Regions from separate parts of the Nonomuraea sp. NPDC050022 genome, predicted to be linked through region 1. Evidence: predicted binding sites of a transcription regulator. Region 1 holds the regulator's gene; each other region holds the start of a gene.
The links. Region 1 encodes LexA, which represses DNA repair genes until DNA is damaged. Its sites were predicted from a motif close to TCGAACANNTGTTCGA; they were not measured.
Positions count from the first base shown of each region.

Region 1 (2,247 bases):
GTTGGCCCGGTTTCACGGTTGGCTTGGTCGGCCCGTCTCACGGCGGCTGGCCCGTCTCATGGCCAGCTCATTGCACCGTCGGCCCGTCTCACCGGGCCCAATCTCGCGCCGACCTGCCCATCTCGCCGGGCGGCCCAGTCTCACGGGCGGCCCGTCTCACTGATCAGTCCGTCTCATCGTCGGCCCTTCACCGGTCAACCCGGTCTTACGCCCAGCCTGATCTCGGAGTCGGCCCATCTCGCCGGGCGGCCCGGTCTCACGGGCGACCCGTCTCACTGATCAGTCCGTCTCATCGTCGGCACATCTGGCCGGTCAGACGGTCTCGCCTTCGGTCGGTCCGTTCGCGCCGAAATGCTCGAAGGCCCGTCGATGTGGCAGGCCCACAAGGTGGCTGGTGGCGAAACCACACCAACCACTCGTGGATCACAGGAGCGGTGCCTTCCTGCCGTACCCGTCAGCCATCCGCGCGACTGATGCCCATTGGACACCCGCACGGTCGATACCCGCTAGCCGTCTGTACGGTCCGTACCTACGCCCGTACAGGAGATGCCCAGTAGCCACCCGATACGATCCATGGCCACCCATCAGCCACCCGTATGGTCGTGGCCACTCGTAAGACACACGTACGGTTTTCCGGGCGCATGACCCTGTCATGCGCCCGGAAACCTGTGTGGAGTCAGAGGCGGCGGAGGACCGCTACGACCTTGCCCAGGACGCTGGCCTCGTCGCCGGGGATCGGGTCGTAGTTGGCGTTGTGTGGCACCAGCCAGACGTGGCCGTCCTTGCGCTTGAACGTCTTCACCGTAGCCTCGCCCTCGATCATGGCCGCCACGATGTCACCGCTCTCCGCGACCGGCTGCTGGCGGACGACGACCCAGTCGCCGTCGGCGATGGCGGCGTCGATCATCGAATCACCGGCGACCTGCAGGAGGAAGAGGGTGCCTTCGCCGACCAGTTGCTTGGGCAGGGCGAAGACGTCTTCGACGCTCTCCTCGGCGAGGATCGGCCCACCGGCGGCGATCCGGCCGACCAGCGGCACATAGGCGGCCGTGGGCCTGCTCACCGGGGAGTCGGACTCGTTGGCGGCGTCGGGATCGACCCAGAGCACGGGCTCGCCGGGAAGACGCACCTCGAGAGCGCGCGGCCGATGAGGGTCGCGTCTCAGGTAGCCCTTGCGTTGCAACGCCGTCAGCTGGTGCGACACGCTGGACGTGCTGGTCAGCTGCACGGCCTCGCCGATCTCGCGCATGGACGGCGGGTAGCCCCGCTGTTGGACCGAGTCGCGAATCACCTCGAGGATCTTGCGTTGCCTGGGCGTCAGTCCCAGGGAGTCACGCCGACGCACCGCGAGGTCACTGACCCCGTTGGTGTCATCCCGATCGCTCATGATCTGCCTCCTCGCCCGGTGGCCCGCCTCACCGGCGAATCTCCCGGTCCGTGGTCTTCGTGTCGCACACAGCGACCGTATCGCTGTTGAAGATCATCTTCAAACAATTGTTCGAGTCTTCCTCGAAATTGTTGGCAGCGTGGTGTACAACATCGTACGGGAGTTCGATCGACACCGTGTTCGATTTGCCGATCTTTATTGGGTCTTTTTTTCGGGCCGGGACGGCTGGGAGGTCACACATGCGAGCGACCACCATCACAGATGCGACCAGCGACGACGTCAAGCGACTCACCCTCCTGGCGGACGCCACCCGGCGACCGGTGGCAGGGGGCGATAACACGGGTGACGACCGGGGTGACGGTTCTCGGGGTGGCGATTCCGCCAATCGGTCAGATCGCGAACGCCCGCATACCCGTGACAACTCCGACAACCGGGCTCCGGCGTCCGTCGGTTCGGGGTCGGTTGGACCGGCGGCCGTGTCGGTTGTACCGGTGTCCGCTGGTTCGGGATCCGCTGGTTCGGCGTCCGGCGATTCGGGGCCTAGCGATTCGGGATCGGCCGGTCCGAGGTCTGGCGGTTCGGCGTCGGTCGGCCTGGGGCCTGTTGGACTGACGTCTGTTGGTCCGGGGTCTGGCGGCTCGGGGTCTGGCGGTCCGGGGTCTGTTGGTCCGGGGCTCGTCGGTTCGGGGCTCGTCGGTTCGGGCTCCGCCGGTCCGGGAGCTGGCGGTCGGGGTTCCGCCGGTCGGGGTTCCGCCGGTTCGGCTTCTGTTGGGCTGGCGTCCGGTGGTTCGGGGTCTGCTGGTTCGCCGTCCGTTGATGCGGGATCGGCCGGTTCGGGATCCGGGGGTCCGGGGTTGGCA
Region 1 is NZ_JBITKE010000009.1:228,785-231,031, forward strand. Features, by position in the region: gene lexA (transcriptional repressor LexA) at 677-1,387, opposite strand; gene ACIBO2_RS36275 (hypothetical protein) at 1,416-1,670, opposite strand.

Region 2 (2,247 bases), on a different contig from region 1:
CTTGACGCCGTTCTCGACCTTCGCCAGCGCTCCTTCGGCCTGGTTCCGGCCGCCGAGCGGGAGCGCTGGCGCCAGGCGGCGCTGCCGGCGCTGGCCGAGGGCCGCTACCTGGGCATGTTCGACGGGCCCAGGCTGGTCGCGACCGCGCGGCTGCGCCCGTTCACCCAGTGGTGGCACGGCAAGCCGCAGCCCTTGGCCGGGGTCGCGGCCGTCACCGTCAGCCCGGAGGATCGCGGCAAGGGGGTCGGTGGCCGGCTCATGCAGGCCACCGTGGAGCGGGCCGTGGCGTTCGGCGACGCCGTGTCCGCGCTCTATCCGGCCACCACGCCGCTCTACCGCTCGGCCGGCTACGAGCACGCGGGGGCGCAGCACCGCGTCACGCTCCCGGCCGAGTCGCTGCGGACGATCCCGCCCAGCGGCCGGGTCGAGCTGCGCAGGATGGGTCCCGGCGACGCGGCCGAGGTGGTCTCGGTGCTGCGGCGGGCGCACGGCGCCGCGCGCGCCTCCGGCCCCGTCTCATGGGACGAACGCACCTGGGCGCTGTGGCTCGGCCAGGAGGACGACTTCCTCTATCTGGCGCCGGACGGCTACGTCGTTTACCGCTGGGCCGGCCCGGACATCGAGGTCGACAACCTCGTCGCCGAGTCCGAGCAGACCGCCAGGGCGCTGTGGTCGCTGGTGGGCAGCGCGTCGTCGATGGCCGCGCACGTCACCGCCAACGTCGCGCCCGACGACCCGGTGCTGTGGCTGCTGCGTGAGCGGTCCACGGAGACCATCAAGCAGGTGCGGTGGATGTTCCGCGTCCTCGACGTGGCGGCGGCCGTGGAGCGCAGGGGATACCCGGCCGCGGTCGCGGGCGAGGCGGTCGTCGAGGTGACCGACCGGCTGCGGGCGGGCAACACGGGGCGCTGGCGGCTGGAGTTCTCCGGCGGGGCCGGGGCCGCCACGCCGCTCGGGGACTCGGGGGAGTCCGGGGCGGTGCTGTCGATCAACGGCCTCTCCGCGCTGTACGCCGGGATCCCGGCGGCCACGCTGCGGCGCGGCGGCCTCATGTCCGGGCACGAGCGCTACGACGAGCTACTGGACACCGTCTTCGCCGCCAAGCCGTACATGCTGGACTACTTCTGACCGCCCCAGCCACGTCCGCTCTCCGGCGGTCGTACGGTCGCGGGCGTTCCAGAAGGCGGTCGTACGGTCGCGGGCGTTCCGGAGGGCTGGCGCACGGTCGCGGGTGTTCCCGGCGGATGGCCCATGCTCGCGGGCGTTTCCCGATGCGCGGGCACGTCAGCCGGGGTAGAGTCTCGTGCCGAACAGATGTTCGGCGGCGCGGGGAGGCAGGCCGGTGCGGGTGATGGGCGTCGATCCGGGGCTGACCCGGTGCGGCCTTGGCGCGGTCGAGGGGCGGCCGGGCGCGCCGCTGTCCTTGGTGGCCGTCGGTGTGGTGCGCACCGGCGCCGACGAGGAGCTGGGCACCCGGCTGGTCGGCATCGAGGCCGGCATCGAGCAGTGGCTCGACGAGGTGCGTCCCGACGCGGTGGCGGTCGAGCGGGTGTTCAGCCAGCACAACGTCCGCACGGTCATGGGCACTGCCCAGGCGGCGGGCATCGCGGTCCTGTGCGCGGCCAGGCGCGGCCTGCCCGTCGCGCTCCACACCCCGTCCGAGGTCAAGGCGGCCATCACCGGCAGTGGCACCGCCGACAAGAAGCAGATCGGCGCCATGGTGACCCGCCTGTTGCGGCTCAGCGAGATGCCCAAGCCCGCCGACGCCGCCGACGCGCTCGCCCTGGCCATCTGCCACGTGTGGCGCGGCGGCGCCCAGCACAAGCTGGCCGAGGCCGTGGCAAGGGCCCAGAGCCGCACGGCCCGGGCCCCCCGTACGACACAGGGCCGCACGGCCCAGAGCCGCGCGACAGAGGACCGCACGTCCCTGAGCCGTATGGCAGAGGGCCGTCCGACAGGGAAGGACGTGGCGCTGTGATCGCGTCCGTGGCCGGGCAGGTGACGGCGATCACCCCCTACGGCGCGGTGATCGAGGTCGGCGGGGTCGGCATCCTCACCCACTGCACACCCGCCACCCTCGCCGCGCTCAGGGTGGGCGAGGAGGCGCGGCTGGCCACGTCGCTGGTGGTGCGGGAGGAGTCGCTCACCCTCTTCGGCTTCGCCACCGCCGACGAGCGCACCGTCTTCGAGTTGCTCCAGACGGCCAGTGGCGTCGGCCCCAAGGTGGCGCTGGCCATGCTCGCCGTC
Region 2 is NZ_JBITKE010000011.1:62,712-64,958, reverse strand. Features, by position in the region: gene eis (GNAT family N-acetyltransferase) at 1-1,128, shown strand, start outside; gene ruvC (crossover junction endodeoxyribonuclease RuvC) at 1,343-1,978, shown strand; gene ruvA (Holliday junction branch migration protein RuvA) at 1,975-2,247, shown strand, end outside.
Region 2: a site for LexA is predicted at 1,307-1,322, ahead of ruvC (crossover junction endodeoxyribonuclease RuvC). Genes of this name have one in related genera too.

Region 3 (2,247 bases), on a different contig from region 1:
GGTTTCCGACCTCGAGGTGAGTCGTCCGAGGAGAGCTCGGAGGGCCAGGTGTCCTCCGGGGTTGATGACCGCGGAAAGAGGTTGGCGCTGGAGTTGCGGCGGCGGCCCGGAGGTGGAGTGGGGAGGTCGGGCCAGGCGCCCCAGTCATGGGAATGGGGCGCCTGCGACGGGTCCGTGTCACTCATCCGACGACCGATCAGAGTCACTCATGTGGCGACTGATCAGACGTCACCGGGCTTCGGCGTGGCGGCGGCCTTGGCGCCGCGGCCCGAGGGAGCGGCGGCGGGGGCGGCCGGGGCCGCGGGTGCCTCGGCCGGGGCGTCCAAGCGGGGGCCGACGCCGAGCTTGTCCTTGATCTTCTTCTCGATCTCGTTGGACATGTCGGGGTGGTTCTTCAGGAAGTTGCGGGCATTCTCCTTGCCCTGGCCGAGCTGGTCACCCTCGTAGGTGTACCAGGCGCCGGACTTGCGGACGAAGCCGTGCTCGACGCCCATGTCGATGAGGCCGCCCTCGCGGGAGACGCCCACGCCGTAGAGGATGTCGAAGTCGGCGACCCGGAAGGGCGGGGCCATCTTGTTCTTGACGACCTTGACCCGCGTGCGGTTGCCGACCGCCTCCGTGCCGTCCTTGAGCGTCTCGATACGGCGGATGTCGAGGCGGACCGAGGCGTAGAACTTGAGCGCCTTACCGCCGGTCGTGGTCTCGGGCGAGCCGAACATGACGCCGATCTTCTCGCGGAGCTGGTTGATGAAGATGGCGGTGGTGCCGGTGTTGCTGAGCGCGCCGGCGACCTTGCGCAGGGCCTGGGACATCAGGCGGGCCTGGAGGCCGACGTGGCTGTCGCCCATCTCGCCCTCGATTTCGGCCTTGGGGACCAGGGCGGCCACCGAGTCGATGACGATGATGTCGACGGCGCCCGACCTGATCAGCATGTCGGCGATCTCGAGCGCCTGCTCACCCGTGTCGGGCTGGGAGACGAGCAGAGCGTCGGTGTCGACGCCGAGCTTCTTGGCGTATTCGGGGTCGAGGGCGTGCTCGGCGTCGATGAACGCCGCGATGCCGCCCGCGCGCTGGGCGTTGGCCACCGCGTGCAGGGCGATCGTGGTCTTACCCGAGGACTCCGGGCCGTAGACCTCGACGATCCTGCCACGCGGCAATCCGCCGATGCCCAGCGCGACGTCCAGGGAGATCGAACCCGTGGGGATCACCTCGATGGGGGCTCGGGCGTCGTCGCCGAGGCGCATGACGGAGCCCTTGCCGAACTGCCTCTCGATCTGAGCGAGGGCGGTCTCGAGGGCCTTCTCGCGGTCGTTGATAGCCATGGGAACTCCCCCTGGAGGGTTGTGGTCCGATCAGTCGAGTGAAAGCTACGGCCTGCCACCGACAGTTTTGCGGAGTCGCCGCTGGGAGGGCGTGGCCTGGCGGATTACATCCTAGCCGAACGGCTGTTCGATCACAGCAGGAACACGCGGTAATGCCCCACGCAAACGGCTCCTGTCCCCCTACACCGAACGTTGAGCGCGTGCCGATGAACCTTGACGGACGCGAGCTCGTGACATCGAAGATTAAGTGTGCAGGCCAGAGCGTCTGCCCACAGGGGTCGGACGAGGCGGTCCCCCCGCGCGCCTGACGCGGACCGCGATGATTTCCGCAGACGCGCGGAGTCTATTCCTTTGGTGGGCTGGACCTTCCCGGCCCTGTGGCGAGAGGAGATCCGATCGTGGCAGTGGGGATCTTCGCGGGCATCCCTGTCCGCGACTGCAAGAGTGCCGTGGAGTGGTACACCAGGCTTCTCGGCAGGGGTCCGGCGTTCTGGCCCAACGACGTCGAAGCGGTGTGGCAACTGGCCGAGGACCGGTACGTGTACGTCATCGAGGACGCCGCTCGCGCCGGCGGCGGCGTGAGCATGATCTGGCTGGACGATCCGACGTCCGAGGTGGAGCGGATCGCAGGGCGCGGCCTGCGGCCGGTGGACATGGAGCAGCACGGCAACGTCTGCAAGTGGGTCTTCCGTGACGCTGACGGCAACGAGACAGGCATCGGAGGCGAGACTATGCCTGCGCCCTGAATCGGAATTTGATGGCATGCGCTCAACGTTCGCCGGCAGACGACAGCTCCACCTGGAATACCGATCAAGGTACGCTGTGGGCCGTCGCCACCTGGCGGCCGGGGAGCGCGGAACACGGCGTTCAGCAGGTCGGCGACCGGCCGGTGTGGGATGAGGCCTTCCAGGCGTACGCCCAGCGG
Region 3 is NZ_JBITKE010000010.1:313,180-315,426, reverse strand. Features, by position in the region: gene recA (recombinase RecA) at 222-1,322, opposite strand; gene ACIBO2_RS39415 (VOC family protein) at 1,721-2,068, shown strand; gene ACIBO2_RS39410 (hypothetical protein) at 2,080-2,247, shown strand, end outside.
Region 3: a site for LexA is predicted at 1,438-1,453, ahead of recA (recombinase RecA). Genes of this name have one in related genera too.